Regions from separate parts of the Paenibacillus sp. FSL R5-0923 genome, predicted to be linked through region 3. Evidence: a T-box and tRNA genes for the amino acid it is inferred to sense, from the RefSeq annotation. Region 3 holds a T-box; the other regions hold tRNA genes.
The links. A T-box is a leader RNA that pairs with one kind of tRNA and senses whether it is charged. The one in region 3 lies ahead of metG (methionine--tRNA ligase), so its partner is inferred to be a tRNA-Met.

Region 1 (9,915 bases), on a different contig from region 3:
TTACCTTTAACGGCGACCCAGTGAGTGCAAAAGGATTCACTTGGTACACAGCGTTGAAATCTTCAGGAAACGACCTGCAGGTTGTAGAGAACACGGGCGTTACTCCAGACTTTACAAAAGCTGCTGAGTTTACAGGACGTTCAGCTGTTTCCAGAAATTCAAAGGATGAATTAGTTCATAAAGCTGAAGCTTCTGGCCTTAAGGCTGATACGAAATACTACTTCCGTGTAGGTGATAAAGCACTGGGATTGTGGAGTGCAGTGGGAACTTTCGAAACAGCTGCTAAGACAGGTGCATTTACTTTCATCGATCTGGCGGACACACAAGCTAAGACCGAAGATGAGGCTATTCTTTCTGGAGAAACGATGGCAAAAGCACTTACGACATTCCCGAATGCTGAGTTTGTGGCGATTAACGGAGATATCGTAGATACTGGAACCAATGAATCACAATGGAATTGGTTGCTTGGCCATTCGCAGGAAACCTTGCTAAATACGACTATTGTTCCAGTTGCGGGGAACCATGAGGATAAAGCGAATGCCTTCTATGAGCACTACAATATTAAGGAAGCTGCAGGCTCACCAACAGAAACAGGAGCATACTATTCCTATGATTACAGCAATGCGCACTTTGTAGTCTTGAACACGAATGAGAATTCGGATGAATATGCTAACTTCAGCAAAGCACAGTTGGATTGGATGAAGGCCGATGTAAAAGCAGCGAAGGCTGCTGGAGCGAAGTGGATTATCGTCGCTATGCATAAAGGACCATACACAACCTCTAACCACGCTACTGACAAAGATATTATGGGCGCAAATGGAGAAAGAGCGAAAGTCGCTCCAATGATGGCTGAACTGGGTATTGACCTGGTGCTTCAAGGTCACGATCATATCTATGCACGAACCAAGCCAATCAAGGCTGACGGAACTGCAGCAGACACAGTGAAAATCAAGGAAAGCTTCAATGGTCAAACGGTAGAGTACACAGTAAACCCAGATGGAACAATCTATCTGATTCCAGCTACGGCAGGAGCGAAGGTTTACTATAAGAACATGAAGAAAGAATTGGGAGATGCTTACTATAATCTCTTTGAAGTAGCCAATGAGAATACAGCAGCTAAATACGGAGCGGACCCAAGTGATGCTACGCGTCCAATGCGCGGTCAAGTTCAGACCTTTGTTGGTATCACTGTAGATGCAGGGAAGCTGACAGCTGTATCTTATGAGATTGATCAGAATGTTAATGAGGCTAGACCATATGTTCTTGAAGAGTTCGGTATTGTTAAGGGCGATGAGAATGGTGGAGTTACACCGACACCGACACCGACACCAACACCAACACCAACACCAACACCAACACCAACACCAACACCAACGCCAACGCCAACGCCAACGCCAACAACAGAGCCGACAACAGCACCAACAACAGCACCAACAACAGCACCAACAACAGCACCAACAACAGCGCCAACAACAAAACCGACAGCAACACCAACAGCAACACCAGTACCGACAACGGCGCCTTCACCAACTGCGACGCCAGTTAGTAAGCCATCTTTAACGGATACTAGCAATCACTGGGCGGCTGCTGTTATCGAGAAAGCAGTAGCAGCTGGCTTCGTTAGTGGTTATCCGGATGATACTTTCCGTCCGAATCAGAAAGTGAATCGGGTTGAATTTATCACAATGCTGGCACGTGCATTACAATTGCCGGAGAATGGTGACACTTCAAGCTTTAAGGATTCTGCGAAGATTCCAGCATGGGCTAAGTCTTTTGTGGCACAGGCTGTATCTCTGCAAATTATCAGTGGCTATGATGATGGAACATTCCGTCCTACACAGGAGCTAACACGTACAGAATTAGCAGTTATGGTTGTTCGCGCTCTTGGTATTACGGTAGATCCTAAAGCGACATTAACCTTCAATGATGCTAAGGATGTACCAGCATGGGCAGTGCCGTATATTGCAGCGGCAGCGAAATCAGGCCTTGTGAATGGTGTAGGGCAGAATAAATTTGCACCTAACCAGAAGGCAACAAGAGCAGAGGCGGTTACCATAATCCTTGCATTATTAGAAAAAGGGCAGAAGTAATCTATTATCTGCGTGAAATGAACTCAAGCTTAGCTTGTATCGAACAAAGGGGTCTCAGCTTATCTGCTGGGGCTCTTTTGTGTTTATTGCTTTTTTTATAAGAGGCCATCACTTTGCCAAAACATCACTAAGGAAGTGGATTATTATGATGAAGAAGTAACAGAATACAAAATAATATGAATTTTAAAATAATGCTTGCAATGAATCTCTATACATGATATATTCTAAGTCCGGCCAAGAAATACACATGCCGAGCTCGAAAAAGAAGTTAAAAAAAGAGCTTGACATTAAATGGCCGAACGTGATATAGTATAAGAGTTGCTGCTGAGACATTAAACGGCGCCAACGAGAACTTGATCTTTGAAAACTGAACAACGAGTGAGTAGGGAATCACGAAAGTGAAATCCAAAATTAGAGAATTAATTTTCTCGTCAGATGTTTCAAAATGAGCATATCGCTCTTTTCAATACTAATTGGAGAGTTTGATCCTGGCTCAGGACGAACGCTGGCGGCGTGCCTAATACATGCAAGTCGAGCGGAGTTATTTTGAAAGCTTGCTTTCAAAATAACTTAGCGGCGGACGGGTGAGTAACACGTAGGCAACCTGCCCCTTAGACTGGGATAACTACCGGAAACGGTAGCTAATACCGGATAATTTCTTTTTTCTCCTGAAGAAAGAATGAAAGACGGAGCAATCTGTCACTGAGGGATGGGCCTGCGGCGCATTAGCTAGTTGGTGGGGTAACGGCCCACCAAGGCGACGATGCGTAGCCGACCTGAGAGGGTGAACGGCCACACTGGGACTGAGACACGGCCCAGACTCCTACGGGAGGCAGCAGTAGGGAATCTTCCGCAATGGACGAAAGTCTGACGGAGCAACGCCGCGTGAGTGATGAAGGTTTTCGGATCGTAAAGCTCTGTTGCCAGGGAAGAACGTCCGGTAGAGTAACTGCTATCGGAATGACGGTACCTGAGAAGAAAGCCCCGGCTAACTACGTGCCAGCAGCCGCGGTAATACGTAGGGGGCAAGCGTTGTCCGGAATTATTGGGCGTAAAGCGCGCGCAGGCGGTCATTTAAGTCTGGTGTTTAAACCTTGGGCTCAACCTGAGGTCGCACTGGAAACTGGGTGACTTGAGTACAGAAGAGGAAAGTGGAATTCCACGTGTAGCGGTGAAATGCGTAGATATGTGGAGGAACACCAGTGGCGAAGGCGACTTTCTGGGCTGTAACTGACGCTGAGGCGCGAAAGCGTGGGGAGCAAACAGGATTAGATACCCTGGTAGTCCACGCCGTAAACGATGAGTGCTAGGTGTTAGGGGTTTCGATACCCTTGGTGCCGAAGTTAACACAGTAAGCACTCCGCCTGGGGAGTACGGTCGCAAGACTGAAACTCAAAGGAATTGACGGGGACCCGCACAAGCAGTGGAGTATGTGGTTTAATTCGAAGCAACGCGAAGAACCTTACCAGGTCTTGACATCCCTCTGAATCCACTAGAGATAGTGGCGGCCTTCGGGACAGAGGAGACAGGTGGTGCATGGTTGTCGTCAGCTCGTGTCGTGAGATGTTGGGTTAAGTCCCGCAACGAGCGCAACCCTTAACTTTAGTTGCCAGCAGGTTAAGCTGGGCACTCTAGAGTGACTGCCGGTGACAAACCGGAGGAAGGTGGGGATGACGTCAAATCATCATGCCCCTTATGACCTGGGCTACACACGTACTACAATGGCCGGTACAACGGGAAGCGAAACCGCGAGGTGAAGCCAATCCCATCAAAGCCGGTCTCAGTTCGGATTGCAGGCTGCAACTCGCCTGCATGAAGTCGGAATTGCTAGTAATCGCGGATCAGCATGCCGCGGTGAATACGTTCCCGGGTCTTGTACACACCGCCCGTCACACCACGAGAGTTTACAACACCCGAAGTCGGTGGGGTAACCCGCAAGGGAGCCAGCCGCCGAAGGTGGGGTAGATGATTGGGGTGAAGTCGTAACAAGGTAGCCGTATCGGAAGGTGCGGCTGGATCACCTCCTTTCTATGGAGAATCGTCTTCTGCAATGAAGACATTCAAATCGGAAGTTAAACTTCCAAATCTCAGGTTTAGGCCTGTTACTCACTCGTTGCTCAGTTTTGAGAGTTTAAGCTCTCAGTAAGACTTGATCCTTGAAAACTGGATACCGAAACGAATTTGCGTTTTAGAACATCTTTTAGCAACTTGTGTAAACAAGTAAATGTTATTAGTGAGATTTTTCTTAGGAAAAATCAAGGTTAAGCTAATAAGAGCACACGGAGGATGCCTAGGCGCCAGGAGCCGACGAAGGACGTGGCGAACAACGAAACTGCCTCGGGGAGCTGTAAGCAAGCTTTGATCCGGGGGTGTCCGAATGGGGAAACCCAGCTGTGGTAATTCGCAGTTACTCATCTCTGAACACATAGGAGATGTAGAGGCAGACCAGGGGAACTGAAACATCTAAGTACCCTGAGGAAGAGAAAACAATAGTGATTCCGTCAGTAGCGGCGAGCGAACGCGGAACAGCCTAAACCTAAGAGCTTGCTCTTAGGGGTTGTGGGACGTCTCACATGGAGTTACAAAGGAATATGGTAGGTGAAGAGGTCTGGAAAGGCCCGCGATAGAGGTAAAAGCCCTGTAGCCTAAACTGTGTTCTCTCCGAGACGGATCCCGAGTAGTGCGGGGCACGTGAAACCCCGTATGAATCCAGCAGGACCATCTGCTAAGGCTAAATACTACCTGGCGACCGATAGTGAAACAGTACCGTGAGGGAAAGGTGAAAAGCACCCCGGAAGGGGAGTGAAATAGAACCTGAAACCGTGTGCTTACAAAAAGTCAGAGCCCTATCTATGGGTGATGGCGTGCCTTTTGTAGAATGAACCGGCGAGTTACGTTTAACATGCAAGGTTAAGTCGAGAAGACGGAGCCGCAGCGAAAGCGAGTCTGAATAGGGCGACTCAGTATGTGGACGTAGACCCGAAACCGTGTGATCTACCCCTGTCCAGGGTGAAGGTGCGGTAACACGCACTGGAGGCCCGAACCCACGCATGTTGAAAAATGCGGGGATGAGGTGGGGGTAGCGGAGAAATTCCAATCGAACTCGGAGATAGCTGGTTCTCCCCGAAATAGCTTTAGGGCTAGCCTCGGTATAAGAGTAGTGGAGGTAGAGCACTGATTGGGTGCGGGGTCCGCAAGGATTACCAAGCTCAGTCAAACTCCGAATGCCATATACTTATTGCCGGGAGTCAGACAGTGAGTGCTAAGATCCATTGTCAAAAGGGAAACAGCCCAGACCATCAGCTAAGGTCCCCAAGTGTGTGTTAAGTGGGAAAGGATGTGGAGTTGCACAGACAACCAGGATGTTGGCTTAGAAGCAGCCACCATTGAAAGAGTGCGTAATAGCTCACTGGTCGAGTGACTCTGCGCCGAAAATGTAACGGGGCTAAACACACCACCGAAGCTATGGCTAGATACGTATGTATCTGGGGTAGGGGAGCGTTGTATGTGGGTTGAAGGTGTACCGTAAGGAGCGCTGGACAGCATACAAGTGAGAATGCCGGTATGAGTAACGAAAAGATCAGTGAGAATCTGATCCGCCGAAAGCCCAAGGTTTCCTGAGGAAGGCTCGTCCGCTCAGGGTAAGTCGGGACCTAAGGCGAGGCCGAAAGGCGTAGTCGAAGGACAACAGTTTGAAATTACTGTACCACCGTAATCCGCTATGAGCGATGGGGTGACGCAGGAGGGTAGTGACGCGGACTGATGGATATGTCCGTCTAAGCAGTGAGGCTGATGTGTAGGCAAATCCGCACATCATTAAGGCTGGGCTGTGATGGGGAGCGAAAATTACAGTAGCGAAGGTCATGATCTCACACTGCCAAGAAAAGCCTCTAGCCAGGAGAAGGTGCCCGTACCGCAAACCGACACAGGTAGGCGAGAAGAGAATTCTGAGGCGCGCGGAAGAACTCTCGTTAAGGAACTCGGCAAAATGACCCCGTAACTTCGGGAGAAGGGGTGCCCCGGTAGTGTGAATAGCACGAGGGGGCCGCAGTGAAAAGGCCCAAGCGACTGTTTAGCAAAAACACAGGTCTGTGCGAAGCCGCAAGGCGAAGTATACGGGCTGACGCCTGCCCGGTGCTGGAAGGTTAAGGGGAGTGGTTAGGGGTAACCCGAAGCTATGAACCGAAGCCCCAGTAAACGGCGGCCGTAACTATAACGGTCCTAAGGTAGCGAAATTCCTTGTCAGGTAAATTCTGACCCGCACGAATGGCGTAACGACTTGGGCGCTGTCTCAACGAGAGATCCGGTGAAATTTTAATACCTGTGAAGATGCAGGTTACCCGCGACAAGACGGAAAGACCCCATGGAGCTTTACTGCAGCTTGATATTGAATTTGGGTACGATCTGTACAGGATAGGTGGGAGCCGTAGAAATCGGAGCGCAAGCTTCGGTGGAGGCGCCGTTGGGATACCACCCTGATCGTATCTAGGTTCTAACCTAGTACCCTTACCGGGTACGGGGACCGTGTCAGGCGGGCAGTTTGACTGGGGCGGTCGCCTCCTAAAGAGTAACGGAGGCGTTCCAAGGTTCCCTCAGAATGGTTGGAAATCATTCGAAGAGTGCAAAGGCATAAGGGAGCTTGACTGCGAGACCTACAAGTCGAGCAGGGACGAAAGTCGGACTTAGTGATCCGGTGGTACCGCATGGAAGGGCCATCGCTCAACGGATAAAAGCTACCCTGGGGATAACAGGCTTATCTCCCCCAAGAGTCCACATCGACGGGGAGGTTTGGCACCTCGATGTCGGCTCATCGCATCCTGGGGCTGAAGTAGGTCCCAAGGGTTGGGCTGTTCGCCCATTAAAGCGGTACGCGAGCTGGGTTCAGAACGTCGTGAGACAGTTCGGTCCCTATCTGTCGTGGGCGCAGGAAATTTGAGAGGAGCTGTCCTTAGTACGAGAGGACCGGGATGGACGTACCGCTGGTGCACCAGTTGTTTCGCCAGAAGCATGGCTGGGTAGCTACGTACGGACGGGATAAGCGCTGAAAGCATCTAAGCGTGAAGCCCCCCTCAAGATGAGATTTCCCAATTAGTAAGACCCCTTGAAGACGACGAGGTAGATAGGTTGGAGGTGGAAGTGCAGTAATGCATGGAGCTGACCAATACTAATCGGTCGAGGGCTTATCCTATACTTAAAACGCAAATTCAATTCGGATTCAGTTTTCAGGCGACTCAAGCCTGAGCATTTACGATGTAAATGCCCGTTTGGTGGCGATAGCGGAGGGGTTCCACACGTACCCATCCCGAACACGACCGTTAAGCCCTCCAGCGCCGATGGTACTTGGACCGAAGGGTCCTGGGAGAGTAGGACGTCGCCAAGCGGACAACCACATTACCCGTGGTATTTTTTTTGCCCTTAATATTGATGTGTCTTAAAAAGGGCCTTTAGCTCAGCTGGTTAGAGCGCACCCCTGATAAGGGTGAGGTCGGTGGTTCGAGTCCACTAAGGCCCACCATATTCCCTGATAGCTCAGTTGGTAGAGCACTCGACTGTTAATCGAGTTGTCACAGGTTCGAGTCCTGTTCGGGGAGCCATTTATGGAGAGGTGTCCGAGTTTGGCCGAAGGAGCACGATTGGAAATCGTGTAGGCGCCACAAGCGTCTCGAGGGTTCGAATCCCTCTCTCTCCGCCACAAAGTTTATTAGCATGGCCCGTTGGTCAAGGGGTTAAGACACCTCCCTTTCACGGAGGTAACATGGGTTCGAATCCCATACGGGTCATAACATGGAGGCTTAGCTCAGCTGGGAGAGCATCTGCCTTACAAGCAGAGGGTCGGGGGTTCGATCCCCTCAGCCTCCACCATATTCATTTAAGAACGACGCGGGGTGGAGCAGCCCGGTAGCTCGTCGGGCTCATAACCCGAAGGCCGCAGGTTCAAATCCTGCCCCCGCAACCAAATTTTCCTTAAGCATGATGTTTTGGGACTAGCTGGCGTAGTGTAAATGAATAGTATATAATTATTAAATGACGCGGGGTGGAGCAGCCCGGTAGCTCGTCGGGCTCATAACCCGAAGGCCGCAGGTTCAAATCCTGCCCCCGCAACCAATTTACTCTTATGCATTATGTCTATGGAACCGTGGTGTAGTTGGCCTAACATGCCTGCCTGTCACGCAGGAGATCGCGAGTTCGAATCTCGTCGGTTCCGCCATTTAGTTAATTATTGTTGGGGATTAGCCAAGCGGTAAGGCAACGGACTTTGACTCCGTCATGCATAGGTTCAAATCCTATATCCCCAGCCATTTATGAGAGCCATTAGCTCAGTTGGTAGAGCACCTGACTTTTAATCAGGGTGTCGAAGGTTCGAGTCCTTCATGGCTCACCATTATTTTTAAAGTGTGCGCGTGTGGCGGAATGGCAGACGCACCAGACTTAGGATCTGGCGTTTCACGACGTGGGGGTTCAAGTCCCTTCACGCGCACCATATTTTGCGGAAGTGGCTCAGCGGTAGAGCATCGCCTTGCCAAGGCGAGGGTCGCGGGTTCGATTCCCGTCTTCCGCTCCATAATTTTTGCGCCCTTAGCTCAGCTGGATAGAGCGTTTGACTACGAATCAAAAGGCCGGGAGTTCGAATCTCTCAGGGCGCGCCATTTTTATTACTAAGTAATTACATGTTTTGACGGGATGTAGCTCAGCTTGGTAGAGCACCTGGTTTGGGACCAGGGGGTCGCATGTTCAAATCGTGTCATCCCGATTTTATACCTTTGCGGGTGTAGTTCAATGGTAGAACTTCAGCCTTCCAAGCTGATAGCGTGGGTTCGATTCCCATCACCCGCTTATAATTAAGAAACATCTGTCTATTATAGGCAGGTGTTTTTTTGTATAGTTACATTCATATGGATACAATAGAACTTAGGGCTTTTAGTTGAGGAGGTAGCAATGTTTGAATTTGAAGCTAAATTAGTGCGACCTGATGCAAGTGGGAGCTGGACTTATCTTAACGTCCCTTTTGATGCCGAACAAATATTTGAAACAAAGTCCAGAATACAGGTAAAAGGAAGTGTAAATGGAATCCCCTATAGAGGAACGCTTATGCCCCATGGAAACGGAAAGCATTTTATGGTGGTAAAGAAAGAACTACGGGATCTAGCCAAAGTTCAACCTGGTGATATTGTGCGTGTGACGATGGAGCAAGATCATCAATTACGGGAGGTAGAAGCCCCAGAGGATTTCCTTGATGCGCTGAGTAGCCATGAGCAGGCAGAAGCTTATTATAACGGTCTGGCTTATTCTTATCAGAAGGAATATGTATCTTGGATCGAAGCGGCGAAAAGACCTGAAACCAGAACATCTCGTATCGAAAAATCAGTCAGTAAACTGGCTGAAGGATTGAGGCTCAAATAAAAGTATGAAGAAGTGCTTAGCAGGCTGAATAGATGAACAGCGTCCTCTTCCATAAGATTGGAAAGGGACGCTGTTAATGTTGGTGATATGTGCAAGTGGGCTTAAATAAGAACGGCTACCTCACCACAATTCACAAACTTAATACTTTCGATTTTTACTGATAACTCACCTGAAGGAATAGCTAGCTGACATGTACTGCCGATCTGAGCTAACAGCAACTGCATGCCAATAGGCGAGAACATTGAAATCTTGTTATCATTGGGTTCTGCCTGGTTTGGAAATACGATGGTGTAGGTATCTGTAGTATTGTCGTCTAAGTAGCGTAGCTGAAGCTGACTTCCAATCAATACGAGTGAATTCAATTCTTCACCATTAAAACGGGAAAGTAATTGTTCCAGCTCGGAGCAATAATGGGACAACAGCG
Region 2 (9,915 bases), 1.8 Mb from region 3:
AGCAGCAAAGCCATATACTGTATTTTCACAACACTTACTCCAACAGATTGAGCCGCATGTGGATTTTCACCCACTGAACGAATGCGCAGACCAAGCGGTGTACGGTTTAAGAGATAGTAGACAACAAACACAGCAATAATAGATACATACGTCAAAATGTGATGTCCTGATAGAATAGGCCCCAGCACCGGAATGTCCTTCAGTAAAGGAATCTCTACACTAGGTAGCACTTTACTCGCCAGAGAAGTAGAAGAACCCTTGTCTCCACTCAGCAGATAAAGAATAAACACGGTTCCTCCCGAAGCGAACATATTAATAGCTACGCCGCCGAGAATGATATGTGTTTTAAATTTCAGTGTGAAAAAAGCTAATATTCCAGCGATCAGTGTTCCGGACATCACAGCCCCAAGTAAACCTACCCACGCACTATGCGTGTAGCTGCTTACAATGACACCGGCTAACGCCGCGACAAGCATGATGCCTTCCATACCAATGTTGATGATACCAGCCCTATTAGAGATTAACGCTCCCAATGCGGCGAATAGAATCGGTGTCGTCACTCGAAGAACAGAAAACGCAAAGTCAGTCGTAAAAATTACATCAAACAAGCTGTTCACGCTTCCTTCGCCTCCTTCAAGAGCATCCGATTTTTCCAGAACTTCAGAAATTGCTCAGCCGAAATCAGAAGAATGATAATCGCCTGTATAATAGAAATCATCTCTGAAGGTACATCCGATAGACGTGCCATCATGTCGGCTCCGATCCGGATATATGCAAGGAACAATGCAGCGCCGATTACGGATAGCGGATTATTCTTGGCTAACATCGCTACAAGAGCACCATCTAAGCCATAACCTGGTAACGATGTCCATTGGAATCGATTGTACATCCCTAGGACTTCTACGGAACCACCCATTCCCGCGATAAAACCAGCAATCAAGTGAACCAGTATAATAACCTTCGCGGTCTTCATGCCTGAATAACGTGCAAAGTTCCGGTTGATGCCTGTCATTCGCAGCTCATATCCCCATTTAGTCTTGTATAGGAATAAATGCGCTGCAATAATAAGCACGATAACGATAATAAGTCCGGTATGAATACGGGTGCCAGGTACCATTTTACTCAGCAGTGCCGTTTTCTCGAATTTGTAGGATACATTGGCAAATGCTTTTGCATCACGTAAGTGATAGTTCAGTAGATATAAACCTACTCCAAACAAAATATTATTGAACATCAAGGATGTAACGAGCTCATTAGCATTCCATTTGGCTTTGAGGATCCCGGGTATTGCCGAGAGCAACGCACCAACAATAGAACCCGCAGCAATAGCTACGATCGGATGAAGCCACCCGTCCAGCGTTAAATGAATAGCCAACACGGAAGTTACAACACCGGAGAAATAGAAAATCCCTTCAGCTCCCAAATTGAACATATTTGCCCGGAACAACAAAGAAACTGCTAGCCCAGTGAACATGAGCGGAATGGCCATCTCAATCACATTACCGATATGACCTTTACTGGATAGCGGCTCAAATAGGAATATCCCAATCGTCTTCACCGGCTGATTGCTTACCAATGAGATGATCAGAAAAGCAATAGCGAGTGCAATTACGATTACTGCCGATGTTCGAATGTATTCAAAATATTTTACTTTAAACATGATTTACGGCCCTCCTGATTTGCTCCTCGTCCTGTCGATGAATCCCTAGCATATAAAGCCCTAATTCTTCTTCACTAACCTTGGAAGGCTCCTCGAAAAAGGCAACAATCTTTCCTTCATACATCACTAGTAGACTATCGCTGATCTCCAAGATCTCATTTAAGTCTGCTGACACTAGCAAAATAGCGCAATCGTCTGAGCGCAGCTCCAACAGCTTTTGATGTATGAACTGCGCCGCGCCTATATCCACGCCCCTTGTCGGCTGCTCTGCAATAAGCAGTTGCGGTTCTGTAGAACACTCTCTAGCTACGACAACCTTCTGCATGTTACCACCTGATAACATTCCTATTGGCTGAGAAGGTCCCGAACAGCGGACTTTAAATTCTTCTACAAGTGATACTGCAAGCTTGGCAATTCGTGATCCATTTAAAAAGGGGCCTTTATTCATAGCTTTTGTACGATACTGAGTGGACAGCAGATTATCCGCTATGCTCGCATCACTGGCTATCCCTTGATGCATCCGATCCTCTGGGATATAGGAAACGCCTAGCTTACGAATATCTAAAATATCCGATTCACGAATATCTTTTCCCTTCACTAGCACAGAGCCTTGGCTTGAGACCCCTCTTAGGCTACCCGTAAGAGCCTCAATGAGCTGTGTCTGCCCATTCCCTTCTACACCAGCAATCCCGATAATTTGTCCCCCGCGTACTGCAAAGTTGATATCTGTTAGCAACGCTTTGCCGTGTGCATCATTTACACCTAAGCCCTGCACAGTGAGTACCGGCTCCCCATTAGACAGAATCTCCTTGTCATATTTCAACACGACGTCTCTGCCCACCATAAGGCGTGAGATTTCTTGCTCCGTGACATCCTTCGTTTGGAAGACACCTTCACTACGTCCACTACGCATGATCGTAATTCTGTCACAGATCGCTTTAACTTCTTTCAACTTGTGTGAAATAAAAACAATCGTATGACCCTGCTCTCTTAACTGCTTAAGCTCCCGGAACAATTCCTCTGTTTCCTGTGGGGTCAACACTGCGGTCGGCTCATCCAGAACGAGGATTTTTGCACCACGCAGCAGCGCCTTCAGAATTTCAACCTTTTGCTTCATACCAACCGTGAGATCCTCCACTTTTGCTTTTGGATCCACTGCCAGATTGTATTTTTTCGCAGTCTCTTCGGTCATGCGTACAGCTTCTGCATAATTGATGCCAACGCCCTTACGAGGTTCCATGCCCAGCACCATGTTCTCTGCTACCGTAAAAGAAGGGACCAGCATAAAATGCTGGTGAACCATACCAATCCCTCTATCAATGGCATCCTGAGCAGATTGCAGCTTCACTTTTTCACCCTTGATAAAGATTTCACCTTCACTAGGCTCTTCCATGCCGAACATGATCTTCATTAAAGTTGATTTACCAGCGCCGTTCTCGCCCGCAATCGCATGAATTTCTCCCTCACGTAAAGAAAAATGCACGTCTTTATTTGCAACGACACCATTGGGATACACCTTGGTAATTCCCCGCATTTCCAGCAGAGCTTTGTTCATAGGTCTCAACGCCTTTCGACTTGGAGGTCTGCAAAAATATACAGCTGGAATTCTTCTAAAGAAGAATCTCCAACTGTAGGTTTATCACTTTATAGCTACACTTAAGGCTTAACTGCGTTACGAATGGCTTCTACTTCAGAGGTTTCCATTCCCATCGCGTTATCTACTGTAATTTCTTTATTGATCAGCTTTTGCTTCACTTCTTCAACTTTAGCCTGAAGATCGGCAGGGAAGATATTTTTATAGATCTCATTCTCTGCAATGCCTACACCATCATCTACAAAGCTCAACACATCACGTTTACCCATCTCAAGTGTACCGTCTTGTAATCTCTTCACGGCACCCAGAATAGCACTATCAATCTTTTTAATAGAAGAGGTAACGATCAAGTTTGCTTTTTCGCTATCTGTATCGTTAAGCAACATCGCCTGATCGGAGTCTACGCCGATAGCATATTTCTTCTTCTCCTTAGCTGCATCAAAGATCCCAAGACCTGTACCCCCAGCCACGTTAAAAATAACGTCCACACCGGAGTTATATTGAATCAGCGAAAGCTCCTTGCCTTTGGCCGGGTTAACGAAATCGCCAGCATATGATACAGCGACCTTCACATCAGGATCAACATATTGAGCGCCCTGAATGTAGCCTACCAAGAAAGCGTTAATTCCTGGAATGTCCATGCCGCCTACAAAACCGATCACATTCTCAGGATTAGCATTTTCCATATCCGATTGTGTAGCTAGCGCCGCTACAGCACCTGCTAGAAAAGATACTTCATTTGTTGCATAAGACATGTTGTACATATTCTCTGGTGCTTCATCTATATCGGTATCATAGTTAATGAACTTTTTGTCAGGATATAATTCAGCCGTTGCATTAAACATCTCTGTAATTTCCGATCCGCCAGAAATAATAACATCCCAGTCCTCAGCGGCGATATCGTTAAACGTAGGCTCCCATTTCGTTTTATCGACACCCATTTCTACAACCTTTGTTTCCGCACCCAGTTCATCCTTAACCTTTTGCAAACCACTATTTGCGGAGTCAAAGAATGATTTATCCCCAAGCGTTCCTGGAATCAGTAGTACAACCTTGAGCTTATCCCCTGAGCCCGTTGCTCCACCCTCAGCTGCATTAGATCCTGCATTCGCGGAAGATCCATTACTCGACGTATTATTTCCACAGGCTGTGACCATTACCATTACTACTAGTAACAACAAAGAAAGAACTTTCTTTTTCATTTTTCTATTCCCCCTATTTATAGTTGGTTAGTAATCTGAGAGATTCTCCTTCTTAGTCCGTTGTATATTTCACGATTTAGATGGAAACTCTCATTTTTCATGTAACATTGTCAAAATTTTAATGATTTTAACGAATACACTCAAAAATAGAGATAAAATTATAATTTTTACGAATAATCCGACTAATTTCCGAACGAGATGGCCAGTCAGGTTGCTAATCTTCGGATTTCTTGATACGATCATATCAAATATTAATGAAAATAATTATATGATTTCGGTCATAATTTTGTACGATTCGGCTAAAACATAATTATTGGAGGCTCATCATGGATCGTGTTCTATATATTGTAAATGCAGCACATGAGGTTAATACCTATATTCCACCACACCAGCATGAATGTTATGAACTAGTCTATTATTTAAACGGATTAGGAACTACCAATGTAGGTTCCCGAAGTTATCATTTTCGTTCTTCTTCATTCGCGCTGATACCACCCAATCATAAACATGATGAGAATCATCGCGAGGATGCTACTATACTATTTGTAGGTTTCCATTCAAATCACCCAAATATGGAGAATTTGCAGGGCGTATATGAAGATGATAAAGACCATACTGTTCTACAGATCTTGCTTCGAATGAAAGCAGAGTTTGCGCGCAAACAAGATGGATTCTCTGAACTATTGAACCTTCAAATGAGCGAAATCACTGTTCATCTGATACGGCTTCTTAGCGCCTCTGGGTTTCAATCACCAACGGAAGACAGAGTCCAATATGTTCTAAACTATATGAATGAGCATTACCGCCATAAGCTATCGGTCGCAACACTTTCTGAGATGTCTGGATACAGCTATGATCGTTTCCGCCATTTATTTAAAGAACGATTCGGTTCTTCACCTCTGCGCTATCTACTATTGAAACGTCTGGATTATGCAAAGTCTCTCTTGCAACATACCCAAATGCATATCTCTGAAGTATCAGCTGCTGCTGGGTTTGTGAATGACGCCCAATTCTGCAATATGTTTAAACGTGAAATTGGTCTCACCCCACGAGCATTCCGACTAAGCAGTCAATAAAACAAAACTCCACACAAAAAGGCCGTTGATTAGAGACGCCTCTAATTCAACGGCTTAAGAATAAAAGCTCAAAGACAAAGAAAAAAGGTTTGTAAAGTTGCTTATACAAGCGACTTTACAAACCTTTTTGATATACCGGCGAGAGGACTCGAACCTCCACGGTTTCCCTCTCGATTTTGAGTCGAGCGCGTCTGCCATTCCGCCACGCCGGCACATATGAAATTAATGGAGGCGCCACCCAGATTTGAACTGGGGATAAAGCTTTTGCAGAGCTTTGCCTTACCACTTGGCTATGGCGCCATATGAAAACTTTGGAGCGGACGACGGGAATCGAACCCGCGACCCTCGCCTTGGCAAGGCGATGCTCTACCGCTGAGCCACGTCCGCATAAAATGGCTGGGGATATAGGATTTGAACCTATGCATGACGGAGTCAAAGTCCGTTGCCTTACCGCTTGGCTAATCCCCAATAACATTTTAAAATAAAAGGGGCGACTGATGGGTCTCGAACCCACGAATGCCGGAACCACAATCCGGTGCGTTAACCACTTCGCCACAATCGCCATATTAAACTAATATTGTTGCTGTTCTTCTTAAAGTAAATGGGGCGACCGATGGGACTTGAACCCACGAATGCCGGATCCACAAACCGGTGCGTTAACCCCTTCGCCACGACCGCCATATTAAACTTTAGAGAAAGACTTTAGATAAAGATTGGCAGGGGCAGCAGGAATTGAACCCACACCAACGGTTTTGGAGACCGTTGTTCTACCTTTAAACTATGCCCCTAAAAAAAATGGTGGGGGATGATGGATTCGAACCACCGAACACGTACGTGAGCAGATTTACAGTCTGATGCGTTTGGCCACTTCGCTAATCCCCCAAAGATGGTGCCGGCGAGAGGACTTGAACCCCCAACCTACTGATTACAAGTCAGTTGCTCTACCAATTGAGCTACACCGGCATATTAAGTTGTATACTATATGGTGGCTCGAGACGGATTCGAACCGCCGACACGAGGATTTTCAGTCCTCTGCTCTACCGACTGAGCTATCGAGCCAAGAAAATGGCGGAACCGACGAGATTCGAACTCGCGATCTCCTGCGTGACAGGCAGGCATGTTAGGCCAACTACACCACGGTTCCAAAAGATATAATTACTTGATGAAAATTGGTTGCGGGGGCAGGATTTGAACCTGCGGCCTTCGGGTTATGAGCCCGACGAGCTACCGGGCTGCTCCACCCCGCGTCGTTCTTAAATGAATATGGTGGAGGCTGAGGGGATCGAACCCCCGACCCTCTGCTTGTAAGGCAGATGCTCTCCCAGCTGAGCTAAGCCTCCGTAAACAACAATTGTTATTGTACCAAAGTCCACTATGTAAAATCAAGTGAAAATTTGGTGACCCGTATGGGATTCGAACCCATGTTACCTCCGTGAAAGGGAGGTGTCTTAACCCCTTGACCAACGGGCCATACTAAGTAAAATTTGTGGCGGAGAGAGAGGGATTCGAACCCTCGAGACGCTTGTGGCGCCTACACGATTTCCAATCGTGCTCCTTCGGCCAAACTCGGACACCTCTCCATATGGCTCCCCGAACAGGACTCGAACCTGTGACAACTCGATTAACAGTCGAGTGCTCTACCAACTGAGCTATCAGGGAATATTCATACCAGGCTTAATGCCTGAAAACTGAATCCGAATTGAATTTGCGTTCTAAGTATAGGATAAGCCCTCGACCGATTAGTATTGGTCAGCTCCATGCATTACTGCACTTCCACCTCCAACCTATCTACCTCGTCGTCTTCAAGGGGTCTTACTAATTGGGAAATCTCATCTTGAGGGGGGCTTCACGCTTAGATGCTTTCAGCGCTTATCCCGTCCGTACGTAGCTACCCAGCCATGCTCCTGGCGGAACAACTGGTGCACCAGCGGTACGTCCATCCCGGTCCTCTCGTACTAAGGACAGCTCCTCTCAAATTTCCTGCGCCCACGACAGATAGGGACCGAACTGTCTCACGACGTTCTGAACCCAGCTCGCGTACCGCTTTAATGGGCGAACAGCCCAACCCTTGGGACCTACTTCAGCCCCAGGATGCGATGAGCCGACATCGAGGTGCCAAACCTCCCCGTCGATGTGGACTCTTGGGGGAGATAAGCCTGTTATCCCCAGGGTAGCTTTTATCCGTTGAGCGATGGCCCTTCCATGCGGTACCACCGGATCACTAAGTCCGACTTTCGTCCCTGCTCGACTTGTAGGTCTCGCAGTCAAGCTCCCTTATGCCTTTGCACTCTTCGAATGATTTCCAACCATTCTGAGGGAACCTTGGAACGCCTCCGTTACTCTTTAGGAGGCGACCGCCCCAGTCAAACTGCCCGCCTGACACGGTCCCCGTACCCGGTAAGGGTACTAGGTTAGAACCTAGATACGATCAGGGTGGTATCCCAACGGCGCCTCCACCGAAGCTTGCGCTCCGATTTCTACGGCTCCCACCTATCCTGTACAGATCGTACCCAAATTCAATATCAAGCTGCAGTAAAGCTCCATGGGGTCTTTCCGTCTTGTCGCGGGTAACCTGCATCTTCACAGGTATTAAAATTTCACCGGATCTCTCGTTGAGACAGCGCCCAAGTCGTTACGCCATTCGTGCGGGTCAGAATTTACCTGACAAGGAATTTCGCTACCTTAGGACCGTTATAGTTACGGCCGCCGTTTACTGGGGCTTCGGTTCATAGCTTCGGGTTACCCCTAACCACTCCCCTTAACCTTCCAGCACCGGGCAGGCGTCAGCCCGTATACTTCGCCTTGCGGCTTCGCACAGACCTGTGTTTTTGCTAAACAGTCGCTTGGGCCTTTTCACTGCGGCCCCCTCGTGCTATTCACACTACCGGGGCACCCCTTCTCCCGAAGTTACGGGGTCATTTTGCCGAGTTCCTTAACGAGAGTTCTTCCGCGCGCCTTAGAATTCTCTTCTCGCCTACCTGTGTCGGTTTGCGGTACGGGCACCTTCTCCTGGCTAGAGGCTTTTCTTGGCAGTGTGAGATCATGACCTTCGCTACTGTAATTTTCGCTCCCCATCACAGCCCAGCCTTAACGATGTGCGGATTTGCCTACACATCAGCCTCACTGCTTAGACGGACATATCCATCAGTCCGCGTCACTACCCTCCTGCGTCACCCCATCGCTCATAGCGGATTACGGTGGTACAGTAATTTCAAACTGTTGTCCTTCGACTACGCCTTTCGGCCTCGCCTTAGGTCCCGACTTACCCTGAGCGGACGAGCCTTCCTCAGGAAACCTTGGGCTTTCGGCGGATCAGATTCTCACTGATCTTTTCGTTACTCATACCGGCATTCTCACTTGTATGCTGTCCAGCGCTCCTTACGGTACACCTTCAACCCACATACAACGCTCCCCTACCCCAGATACATACGTATCTAGCCATAGCTTCGGTGGTGTGTTTAGCCCCGTTACATTTTCGGCGCAGAGTCACTCGACCAGTGAGCTATTACGCACTCTTTCAATGGTGGCTGCTTCTAAGCCAACATCCTGGTTGTCTGTGCAACTCCACATCCTTTCCCACTTAACACACACTTGGGGACCTTAGCTGATGGTCTGGGCTGTTTCCCTTTTGACAATGGATCTTAGCACTCACTGTCTGACTCCCGGCAATAAGTATATGGCATTCGGAGTTTGACTGAGCTTGGTAATCCTTGCGGACCCCGCACCCAATCAGTGCTCTACCTCCACTACTCTTATACCGAGGCTAGCCCTAAAGCTATTTCGGGGAGAACCAGCTATCTCCGAGTTCGATTGGAATTTCTCCGCTACCCCCACCTCATCCCCGCATTTTTCAACATGCGTGGGTTCGGGCCTCCAGTGCGTGTTACCGCACCTTCACCCTGGACAGGGGTAGATCACACGGTTTCGGGTCTACGTCCACATACTAAATCGCCCTATTCAGACTCGCTTTCGCTGCGGCTCCGTCTTCTCGACTTAACCTTGCATGTTAAACGTAACTCGCCGGTTCATTCTACAAAAGGCACGCCATCACCCATTAATAGGGCTCTGACTTTTTGTAAGCACACGGTTTCAGGTTCTATTTCACTCCCCTTCCGGGGTGCTTTTCACCTTTCCCTCACGGTACTGTTTCACTATCGGTCGCCAGGTAGTATTTAGCCTTAGCAGATGGTCCTGCTGGATTCATACGGGGTTTCACGTGCCCCGCACTACTCGGGATCCGTCTCGGAGAGAACACAGTTTAGGTTACAGGGCTTTTACCTCTATCGCGGGCCTTTCCAGACCTCTTCACCTACCATATTCCTTTGTAACTCCATGTGAGACGTCCCACAACCCCTAAGAGCAAGCTCTTAGGTTTAGGCTGTT
Region 3 (9,915 bases):
GAGCGACTTCGGACGGAAAATGCATTTTTAAAAAAGTTAGAGGAACTAGAAAGAAGGCGACGCTAAATCAAACACGGCAGGAAACGATCTACCTTGCCATTCAAGCACTTCAAAAGGACGTGTCAGCAAGCGTTCAACTGCTATGCGAAATTGCAGGAATTGCACGCTCAAGCTATTACAAATGGCTAAATCGCAAGCCCAGCCCTCGTGAGCAGGAGAATGAGCAGTTGATCCATGTAATGATGACCATCTATGAGAAAGTGGAGCGCACTTTTGGGTACCGTCAATTAACTCTGCATATGCGCAGACAAACCGAAAAAACCATTAACCACAAGCGCGTAAAGCGGCTAATGAAGGTCATGGGAATTCAGTCCGTTATTCGGAGAAAGAGGAAAAAGTATGCCAATGCTACTCCACAACAGGTCGCGGAGAACGTCCTAAACCGCAACTTCCATGCGGATACGCCGAATGAAAAGTGGCTCACCGATGTAACGGAATTCAAGTATGGCAACGGCCAGAAAGCGTATTTAAGCGCTATTCTCGATCTCCATGATAAATCCATCGTCTCTTATGTATTAGGGCGTTCCAATAACAATCCACTTGTATTCCAAACGTTGAAACTCGCCTTACAAGAAGCCCCAGAAAACAGCCCATTGCTTCATAGCGATAGAGGCTATCAGTACACTTCACTGAGCTTTAAGAAGCTTCTGGATGGCAACAAAATGGTTCAGAGTATGTCCCGAGTTGGGCGATGCATCGATAACGGTCCAATGGAATCCTTCTGGGGGACCTTAAAATGTGAGAAGTATTATTTGCACAAGTACCATACCTTTGAAGAGCTTAAAAGGGACATTGAGGCCTACATTCACTTTTACAATTACGAACGGTTACAAGCAAAATTAAACGGCCGTAGTCCGATGGAATTTAGGACCAAGGCCGTTTAAACGATTTTGATTATTTGTACTGTCTACTTGACGGGGTGCAGTTCAGACTTTATTTATCAAGTCTTGTTCTGCCGCTGCTTCTTTTAATGAATCAGTCTAAAACTAATTTTTAAAAAACTGAGTAATCTCCAATTCAAAACCCCCGTTAAATCAACAACTCCAGTCTAATACTTTATTTTCACCGAACAAGAAGATTTAAGTGAGATGTTCGGCAGGAAAAACTATCCTGATTATCTAGCCATCGCATTTGGAAATATGGCAGGAGATGTTTCTGAAGGGCGTATTAGTGAACTTATGATGAAGAGGGGGGATGAATCCGAATTTGGGCTTGAAATAGTTCTGAAAAAGCTGCAGTTAGTTGAACCTGCTAGAGCATTTAATTTATCTCGGAGGATTCTAAAAGATCCAAATTGGCGAATTTTATGGTTAGATGTTTTTGGTTACTTGGCCACGATCGATAGCGTTGAGGTTGAGGATATATTTATACAATATGAAATCGAGAATGAATATGACCCGCGGGATAATTGCAGAATGATTACTGATGAATATTTAAGGAATAGATAATATCAGAACATTAGTTACAGAGAATTTAAATTTACAAAAAAATAGCCGCTAAACAGTTCCTCACTGTATAACGGCTGTTATCTGTTCTCTTATGCAGTCGCTTCAATTGCATTGTCCTGAACATAAGAACTAAGCTCTTGCTGAAGCGCTGTGCTGATGGAAGTCATTGGGAGGCGAAGCGTATCCGAATTGATTAGGCCATTCTGGCTAAGCATCCATTTGATTGGAGCGGGGTTCGATTCCTTGAACAAGAGACGGATGATCGGCAGTAGTTGTTCAAAGTTTTCTTTTGCCAAGTCGAATTGACCCGATTTGAAGGCTTCGTATATACGGATACATTCTGCTGGATAAACGTTCGCAGTAGCAAGCATGCCACCAGCTGCTCCAGCGCTAAGCATTTCATAAAAGAGTGAATCGTCGCCGCCAAGCACAGGTTTGCTACCTGTACGAACTAGCTCAGTAACCATTTTGGTGCTACCTGAGCAGTCTTTTAATCCGACAACATTATTCATTTCTAGGATTGTGCGTGCAGTGTCTAGGGTCATAGCAGTACCAGTACGACTTGGAATGTCATAAGCCATGATTGGAATACCTACTTCTGCTGCTTTGCGGAAATGGGCAATGATGCCCTCTTGCGATGGACGACTATAATAAGGGACGACTACTAGTGCGCAATCTGCACCAAGGTTAGCTGCGATCTCTGTGCGTGCTACCGTAGAAGCTGTGTCATTGGTTCCTGTACCGACTACTAAGGGGATAGATGTAGATTGTAAAAGCTCACGAGAAGTGTTTACTAGAAGCTGCATTTCATTTACGGTTACAGTTGGCGATTCACCGGTGGTTCCATTAACAACCAGACCTTGTATGCTGTTGTTAATAATGTTCTTTACATAACGCTGATACGAATCCAGATCGACTTCACCAGCAGCATTGAACGGGGTGACCACGGGGACATAAATTCCATAAATCTGTTGTTCTGTAAGCATAAATTATCGGCCTCCAAAATATTTTAATTCCTCTACATACACTTTACCATGGAATGTTGCATCGTCGTTAGCTATAATAAATGATGTGTATCATCAAAAATATTGATGTTAGGGTGAGGTTATGGATTTAACCTATTTACGAACATTCCGCGAGGTAGCTAAACGTCAGAGCTTTACACGGGCTGCTGAAGAGCTGGGTTACGCGCAGTCGAGCGTTACGATGCAAATACAGAAAATAGAGAAGGAATACGGAGTGCCATTGATAGAAAGGCATGGTCGACAGCTGCGTCTTACCCCGCCTGGAGAAGAGTTGTTGAAGCTATTCGTGGAGATTTTGGATCTGTATGATCGTTCTAAAGAAACCATCGCCCAGCAAATTGGAGGTACGCTAACGATTGGTACAATTGATTCATTAGCTGCTTTCTACTTACCACCCTACTTACAGCAGTTGAGGACGAAATTTCCGAAACTTGATATCCATCTACAAACGATGCAGGAAGCTAACCTCTTGGCCAAAATAAAAGATGGGGAAGTAGACATTGGTTTGATGCTCGATCGTACCACTACGGATTCTTTACTTGATCGTACGATCATTAGAGATGAACCACTCGTGTTGATAGCCCCCATTAACCATCCCCTTGCCCAGATGGATACAGTAACGCTACAGGATCTAAATAACTGCGAATTAATTGTTTCTGAAGAGAGCTGTATTTACCGGAGTCTGTTCGAGAATTTGTTAAAAGAGCACGGGATTATATTCCGCATAGGTTTTGAGCTTTCGAATCTAGAAGCGATCAAACGATGTGTTATGAATGGTTTAGGGATTGCATTATTACCTAAAATTGTTGCAGAGGAAGAAATTGAGCGGGGGAACTTGGCTGAGCTGCCATTCGCACATCAAGAAATTCATTTTGATCTGCAGCTTTTGATGCATCCTAAGAAGTGGAAGTCTCAGCCATTGCAATTTCTAACGCAAATGTTACTTGCAAATCATTAGTTTATTCCCATCAGGGTCTTTCACCACAAACCATTGTTGATCTTGAATTTCGGTTACTATCTCTACACCGAGCTCCTTCATATAGTTGAAAGAGGCTTGCAAATCATCGGTTATAAGCATAAGAGCAGGTGTTGTAATTGGAGGAGCCCCTTCAGGCTCTAAACCTCCCCACATGGGCATGGTGTCCAGAATGATCCCAGTGCTTCCTTGCATAGTTAACGGGCATAAATGACCGTTCATAATCGGATGATCTGCTTCCTGGAGTCCTAGGACTTGGCAATACCAGCTACGGGCTTTTTCAATATCGTGTACGGGGATAAATACACTGCCAATCAAATTCTTAATGGGACTTGTTGCTGAAGAATTTACAATGGACTGCGCGTGTTTATTCATTCGAATTCCTCCTAGGTCTGATAATGATAACCCTTTATTTGGAATTTATGCATCTAGTCTATTTAAAACATAGAATCAGCCTACGCGCAAGTGGGTCATTAATGATCAATAAAATCTTAAATTTGTATGCAAAAGATAGCATTCTTTAAAGAAAGTCGCTGTAAATATTGACATTCAAAATCAGTTTATGTTATATAAAAAGAAGAATTAGCACTCATCTAACAAGAGTGCTAATCACGAAATGTTGGACAAGATGTTATTTTGAAAGGAGATTTACTTATTCATGGCCAAAAAAGAGTTTAAAGCCGAATCGAAAAGATTGCTGGAAATGATGATTAACTCCATTTATACACAACGGGAAATTTTTCTTCGCGAGTTGATTTCCAATGCAAGTGATGCAATTGATAAGATCTATTACAAAGCATTAGCTGATGAAAGCCTGGTCTTCAATAAAGAAGATTATTATATTAAAGTGACTGCCGATAAGGCGAACAGAACTTTGACGATCTCCGATACAGGTATCGGGATGACGCAAGAAGAGCTAGAGAATAACTTAGGAACAATCGCGAAGAGCGGATCTCTTGCATTTAAGAAAGAGAACGAAGCCAAAGATGGTCACAATATCATCGGACAGTTCGGTGTTGGCTTCTATGCTGCGTTTATGGTAGCAGATGACGTAATTGTGATCAGTAAGGCGCTTGGTAGCGACGAGGCCTTTAAATGGGAGTCTAAGGGCGCTGATGGCTATACTATCGAGCCTGTCGAGAAGGATTCTGTAGGTACTGAAGTGATTTTGAAGATTAAAGAGAATACCGAAGAAGATCAATACGATGAATATTTGGAAGAGTATCGCCTGAAATCCATCATTAAAAAATATTCTGACTTCATTCGTTTCCCAATTAAAATGGACGTGAAGGAGCAGAAGGCAAAAGAAGGCACAGAGAACGAGTTCGAGGAAGTTGTTCAAGAACAAACCGTGAACAGTATGGTGCCAATCTGGCGGAAGAACAAAAACGAGCTGACTACAGAAGATTACGATAACTTCTATGCAGAGAAACGTTACGGCTTCGATAAGCCGCTTAAACATATTCATATCAGTGCAGATGGTGCTGTAGTGTATAATGCGATCTTGTTTATCCCAGAAAATACACCATTTGATTATTACACAAAGGAATATGAAAAAGGTCTTGAGCTCTATTCCAATGGTGTATTGATCATGAACAAATGTGCGGATCTGCTGCCTGACTATTTTAGCTTTGTAAAAGGTATGGTAGATTCAGAGGATCTTTCGCTAAACATCTCCAGAGAAATGCTCCAGCATGACCGTCAGCTGACTCTGATCGCTAAGAACATTAAGAATAAAGTGAAGAGTCAACTGCAAAGCTTGCTGAAGGATGAAAGAGAGAAATACGAGCAGTTCTATAACGCTTTTGGCAGACAGCTTAAGTTTGGTGTGTATAACGATTATGGAATGCACAAAGATACACTTCAAGATTTGCTGATGTTCTACTCCTCCAAGGAGAAGAAGCTGGTAACACTGGACGAATATGTATCAAGAATGCCAGAAGATCAGAAGTACATCTACTATGCATCCGGAGAGTCGATCGACAGAATCGAAAAGCTCCCACAAACCGAGCTTGTATCGGATAAAGGGTATGAAATTCTCTACTTCACTGATGATATTGATGAATTTGCGATCAAGATGATCATGTCTTATAAAGAAAAAGAATTTAAATCCGTATCCAGTGGTGATCTGGGTATCGAAGCAGACGAAGCGGACAAGCCAACGGAAGCGGAAGAGAACGAAAACAAGGAGCTTTTTGAAGCGATGAAGGACATCTTGTCCGGCAAAGTGAAGAATGTTAAAGCTTCCAAACGTTTGAAGACTCATCCGGTATGCCTCTCTGCTGAAGGTGAACTGACAATCGAGATGGAAAAAATCCTGAAATCGATGCCGAATGGGCAAGAGGTTCAAGCGGATAAGGTACTCGAAATCAACATCCATCACGAAGTCTTCCAGTCTTTGAAAGCAGCAGCTGAGAACGATAAAGAGAAGCTCGGTTTATACACGAACCTGCTGTACAACCAAGCACTGTTGATCGAAGGTCTACAGGTTAGTGATCCTGTTCAATTCACTAATGATATTTGCAAAATCATGAAATAGATATTAGAAAAGCCATCCTATCGTATTACGATTGGGTGGCTTTTTTTGTGCGGAAAAGGTAGTAATCGATTTCAGAGTCATTATTTGTGCAACCGCTGATCGAATAGATTATTTCACCTTGTGTGTTTTTTTTACTCGTCACTTCGGAGCAGGTATCGGTTCTGACTCCTGTGTTGCTTCCACCGAATGCATCATTAGAGGTATCGTAGCTATAACTAATTACATTGCCATCAAACTTCAAATCCTTAAATATGGGATCGCCCTCATCTGTGTAACTTGTAACTCGTATATTGTCTGCTTTTTTGCTGGAGAGATTAGTTATAAATTGCTCAAATTTATCGAGGTTGTACACTTTTTCAAAAGAAACAATATCCCCTCTACTGATGGCTTTTTCGGAAGTATAGGGTTCACTTTTGGGAACAGAATTAACCTTATTATCGGAACAACCCCATACCCCTGCTAGTAAAAGAACAGAGAGTATAAGCAAGTTTACTTTTTTCATTGAAGGACTTCCTCCTTGTAACTTATTTATATAAAAGACGAAAATTAATTGAAAAAGTTACAGTGAGCTTGATGTTTCACATTGACAATAAACAGAAAATTAAGTATCATTTCCAGTAACTTGAATATTTAAAGGCAAAGAAGAGAAAGAGTACCACGGCAATTCTTTCTACAGAGAGCTCCGGTCGCTGAAAAGGAGTAAAGAAAAACCTTGGGAATATGGTCTCAGAGCTGCGCATCGAAACCTTTTGGGTTGTAGGCTGCGCCGGAACCTGCATCCGTTACAGTGCTAGGGTATAAACGTTTATTAACGTCGTACCTGAAGAGGTAAATGTCATGAGGCATTTATAAAATTAGGTGGTAACACGTGAGTAGAACTCTCGTCCTTTGTGGATGGGAGTTTTTTTGTTGTCTAAAAAAGGAGGAGAAGGTTAATGAGTAATGTGTTTATAGGTGGTGCTTGGCCGTATGCGAATGGATCTTTACATCTTGGAAGATTATCAAGTGTGTTGCCTGGGGATGTGCTGGCACGCTATTTTCGCAGCAAGGGGGATAACGTTTTATATGTGTCAGGCAGCGATTGTCATGGCACACCTGTAGCGGTTCAAGCTGCTAATGAAGGGATCACACCCGAAGCTTTTGCCAGTCGATACCACGAAGAGTTTCTGCAGTGTTTTGAACAGCTGGGATTTAGTTATGATCTTTATACTCGAACGGATCAACAGCAGCATCATAAGGTTGTGCAAGATTTGTTTGCGAAGCTACTAGAGAATGGTCATTTATATAAAAAAACCATTGCGCAATGTTACTGTGAGGTGGATCAGCGCTTTTTGCCAGACAGATACGTGGAAGGGACTTGTCCAGTATGTGGCCAGCGGGCGCGTGGAGATCAATGCGATTATTGTTCTACGATTCTAGACCCTGCCGATTTATTGGACAGAGTCTGTAAATTATGTGGGAATACACCGTCAGAACGACCGACAGAACATTTTTATCTTAGCTTATCTAAATTTCAATCTGAATTAACGGAATATGTAGAGGAAGCACAATTTTGGAGAGAAAACGCTATAAAACTGACCAAACGTTATTTAAAAGAAGAACTGCAGGACCGCGCGGTAACAAGAGACTTATCTTGGGGTGTAGATGTTCCTATAGCTGGATTTGAAGACAAGAAGATTTATGTTTGGATTGAGGCGGTAAGTGGTTATTTATCAGCCAGTAAGCAGTGGGCCGCACAGTCTGGGCGGAGCTGGGAGGATTTTTGGTCAGAGGAACAAGAGGACATCACCGCTTATTATGTCCATGGTAAAGATAATATTCCTTTTCACACCCTGATATGGCCAGCCGTCTTATTAGGAGCAAGAGAACTACATTTACCGGATCGGATTATATCCAGCGAATATTTAACCCTTGAAGGGCAGAAGTTCTCCACTAGCCGTAATTGGGCAGTCTGGGTACCTGATATTCTAGAGCGGTATCATCCTGACTCTATTCGTTATTTCTTAATTGCCAACGGGCCTGAGAAGCGGGATACGGATTTTTCCTGGAGAGAGTTTATTTATAGTCATAATGGTGAGCTGCTTGGAGCATTTGGTAACTTTGTGAATCGCTCATTGGCTTTTGTAGAGAAGTTTTATGAAGGGATCGTGCCAAGTGGAAAGTTAGATAAGGGGTGGAGCGACAACATTGACCTCTTGTATCTGGAGTCAGGACGCCTAATTGAAGCGGGAGATTTGAAGGATGCGCTCGAGTATATTTTCTTTTATGTACGTAAGGCAAATCAGTATTTTGATCGGCAAAAACCTTGGATTCAGGTAAAAGAAGATCAGGAGTCCTGTGGTTTTACAATATATACATGCGTGCAGATTATAGCTAATTTGGCGAATTTGCTGCATCCGTTTCTACCGTTTTCTTGTGAGAAGATCAGGGGATTCCTATCGCTTGAACTACCGAATTGGAAGCCCAGCTCGGTTCCCCCTTATCAACAGGTAACTGATTTGCAATTGTTGTTTGAACGAATTGATATAAGTCAAATTAAAGAAGAAGAGCAAAGATTAGAACAACAAAAAGTCAATAAATAGGAATGGTTAAGACAAGCTCCGGGCAGGATCCTTAACCCTTTCACGAACTCCAAAAAGAGGAGGTTTCCGAATGGATATCGAATGGATTAATGAGCATTACAAGGAAGCAAATAAAATATTGGACTCTACCCGAGAAGTCTATGAATGGGCTGATTCTCTCTATCCTGACTTCTCAGGTGGACTAAGAGTTAACGTTGGGTATACGCAAGAGATTTAATAGATTTATTATTTTCTACAGAGGTTACTAAAGAATGAACATTTATATAAAAACATCCCTGCTGATTAACCAATAAATTACATCACAGCATAGCAAAAAGGACGCCTTTTTTTGTGGAATCATTTGTACCATCAAATGACTCTGTAACAGAAAGAGGCGACCTCATGTGAAGGTCTAAAATGCTTCCAAATCTTATTCAATCCGTACTTCTCGAGGAAGACTTTGTGATTCGTCTAACTGATAATATGATTATTCTCTTACTTACTTGTTCTCCATGCAAGGATACCCGCGTTCATACTCTTACAAGCCTCTAATGCTACTTCTGACGTATTGAGCTCATCCCCCCAAGCGATGTAGTAACGGAATTCATAGAATCCACCTAGTGTCGCCTTAAAGTTCGTTTCCCAATAATTATTCATGGGCCATGAATAGAGATGGGCTGGATCATGCGCGAGTCCAGGGTGTCCGCTCAATAGTCGATCCTCATAGTCTAAGGAGCCGAGTTGGATGAGAGGTGTATCTGGCATCGCAATGGCAACACCACGTGTGTCACGGACAAAAGCTACACCTTCATCGACACAATAGAAATCTGCTAAGGATCCAGGCAATTGATCAATTCGTGGACGTAAGGCTGCGCCTGTCTTTTCTATCCACAGCGCATCTTGCCCAGCAGCGGGAGCACTCCCAAACGGAAGTGAAATGTACACATTTTCTGGATCCCATACACTTTCCTTATGCATGCGTACGGCTACATCAGCACGTGCGCGATCACCGTATACGGTGACGAGTAAGGAATAGTGACTGCAACCATTCACGCGATATGTCAATTGAACTTTTCCATAAAGGGCACCCTTTTCAACGATATTGACATCAACTAATGCTCCGACAGAGGTTATTGCATCAGCGCCTCTACGATTACGTCCCATCTTACGGCGTACATCATACATGCCAAATTCATTAGGTGCTTCTGTTACGTTGTAGACAGGGGAGAATGCATTGTGATTACGATCAGACCGCAGTAAATCTTGTTGACTGCTCTTGTCAAACCACTTCGTAATCCCTGCCCCG

Region 1: it encodes a tRNA-Met, which carries the amino acid that the T-box ahead of metG (methionine--tRNA ligase) is inferred to sense. The anticodon was not compared.
Region 2: it encodes a tRNA-Met, which carries the amino acid that the T-box ahead of metG (methionine--tRNA ligase) is inferred to sense. The anticodon was not compared.

What each region holds. Positions count from the first base shown of each region.
Region 1 is NZ_JBBPAT010000002.1:153,081-162,995, forward strand. Features, by position in the region: gene MKX35_RS25720 (S-layer homology domain-containing protein) at 1-2,090, shown strand, start outside; rRNA gene MKX35_RS25725 (16S ribosomal RNA) at 2,561-4,118, shown strand; rRNA gene MKX35_RS25730 (23S ribosomal RNA) at 4,350-7,278, shown strand; rRNA gene rrf (5S ribosomal RNA) at 7,354-7,470, shown strand; tRNA gene MKX35_RS25740 (tRNA-Ile) at 7,529-7,605, shown strand; tRNA gene MKX35_RS25745 (tRNA-Asn) at 7,609-7,684, shown strand; tRNA gene MKX35_RS25750 (tRNA-Ser) at 7,690-7,782, shown strand; tRNA gene MKX35_RS25755 (tRNA-Glu) at 7,799-7,870, shown strand; tRNA gene MKX35_RS25760 (tRNA-Val) at 7,877-7,952, shown strand; tRNA gene MKX35_RS25765 (tRNA-Met) at 7,970-8,046, shown strand; tRNA gene MKX35_RS25770 (tRNA-Met) at 8,119-8,195, shown strand; tRNA gene MKX35_RS25775 (tRNA-Asp) at 8,221-8,298, shown strand; tRNA gene MKX35_RS25780 (tRNA-Gln) at 8,315-8,389, shown strand; tRNA gene MKX35_RS25785 (tRNA-Lys) at 8,397-8,472, shown strand; tRNA gene MKX35_RS25790 (tRNA-Leu) at 8,488-8,571, shown strand; tRNA gene MKX35_RS25795 (tRNA-Gly) at 8,578-8,652, shown strand; tRNA gene MKX35_RS25800 (tRNA-Arg) at 8,661-8,737, shown strand; tRNA gene MKX35_RS25805 (tRNA-Pro) at 8,768-8,841, shown strand; tRNA gene MKX35_RS25810 (tRNA-Gly) at 8,854-8,924, shown strand; gene MKX35_RS25815 (YdeI/OmpD-associated family protein) at 9,027-9,491, shown strand; gene MKX35_RS25820 (GreA/GreB family elongation factor) at 9,593-9,915, opposite strand, start outside.
Region 2 is NZ_JBBPAT010000001.1:1,683,605-1,693,519, reverse strand. Features, by position in the region: gene MKX35_RS07675 (ABC transporter permease) at 1-617, opposite strand, end outside; gene MKX35_RS07670 (ABC transporter permease) at 614-1,660, opposite strand; gene MKX35_RS07665 (ABC transporter ATP-binding protein) at 1,653-3,215, opposite strand; gene MKX35_RS07660 (BMP family ABC transporter substrate-binding protein) at 3,317-4,456, opposite strand; gene MKX35_RS07655 (AraC family transcriptional regulator) at 4,783-5,532, shown strand; tRNA gene MKX35_RS07650 (tRNA-Leu) at 5,666-5,744, opposite strand; tRNA gene MKX35_RS07645 (tRNA-Cys) at 5,759-5,832, opposite strand; tRNA gene MKX35_RS07640 (tRNA-Gly) at 5,845-5,919, opposite strand; tRNA gene MKX35_RS07635 (tRNA-Gln) at 5,926-6,000, opposite strand; tRNA gene MKX35_RS07630 (tRNA-His) at 6,022-6,094, opposite strand; tRNA gene MKX35_RS07625 (tRNA-His) at 6,135-6,210, opposite strand; tRNA gene MKX35_RS07620 (tRNA-Trp) at 6,247-6,320, opposite strand; tRNA gene MKX35_RS07615 (tRNA-Tyr) at 6,329-6,414, opposite strand; tRNA gene MKX35_RS07610 (tRNA-Thr) at 6,420-6,495, opposite strand; tRNA gene MKX35_RS07605 (tRNA-Phe) at 6,516-6,591, opposite strand; tRNA gene MKX35_RS07600 (tRNA-Asp) at 6,599-6,676, opposite strand; tRNA gene MKX35_RS07595 (tRNA-Met) at 6,703-6,779, opposite strand; tRNA gene MKX35_RS07590 (tRNA-Val) at 6,797-6,872, opposite strand; tRNA gene MKX35_RS07585 (tRNA-Glu) at 6,928-7,002, opposite strand; tRNA gene MKX35_RS07580 (tRNA-Ser) at 7,020-7,112, opposite strand; tRNA gene MKX35_RS07575 (tRNA-Asn) at 7,116-7,191, opposite strand; rRNA gene MKX35_RS07570 (23S ribosomal RNA) at 7,252-9,915, opposite strand, start outside.
Region 3 is NZ_JBBPAT010000001.1:3,449,369-3,459,283, forward strand. Features, by position in the region: gene MKX35_RS15415 (helix-turn-helix domain-containing protein) at 1-66, shown strand, start outside; gene MKX35_RS15420 (IS3 family transposase) at 24-944, shown strand; gene MKX35_RS15425 (hypothetical protein) at 1,149-1,508, shown strand; gene dapA (4-hydroxy-tetrahydrodipicolinate synthase) at 1,598-2,494, opposite strand; gene MKX35_RS15435 (LysR family transcriptional regulator) at 2,616-3,491, shown strand; gene MKX35_RS15440 (VOC family protein) at 3,474-3,884, opposite strand; gene htpG (molecular chaperone HtpG) at 4,168-6,048, shown strand; gene MKX35_RS15450 (DUF4362 domain-containing protein) at 6,074-6,550, opposite strand; T-box leader at 6,679-6,940, shown strand; gene metG (methionine--tRNA ligase) at 6,984-8,630, shown strand; gene MKX35_RS15460 (hypothetical protein) at 8,701-8,847, shown strand; gene MKX35_RS15465 (glycoside hydrolase family 38 N-terminal domain-containing protein) at 9,105-9,915, opposite strand, start outside.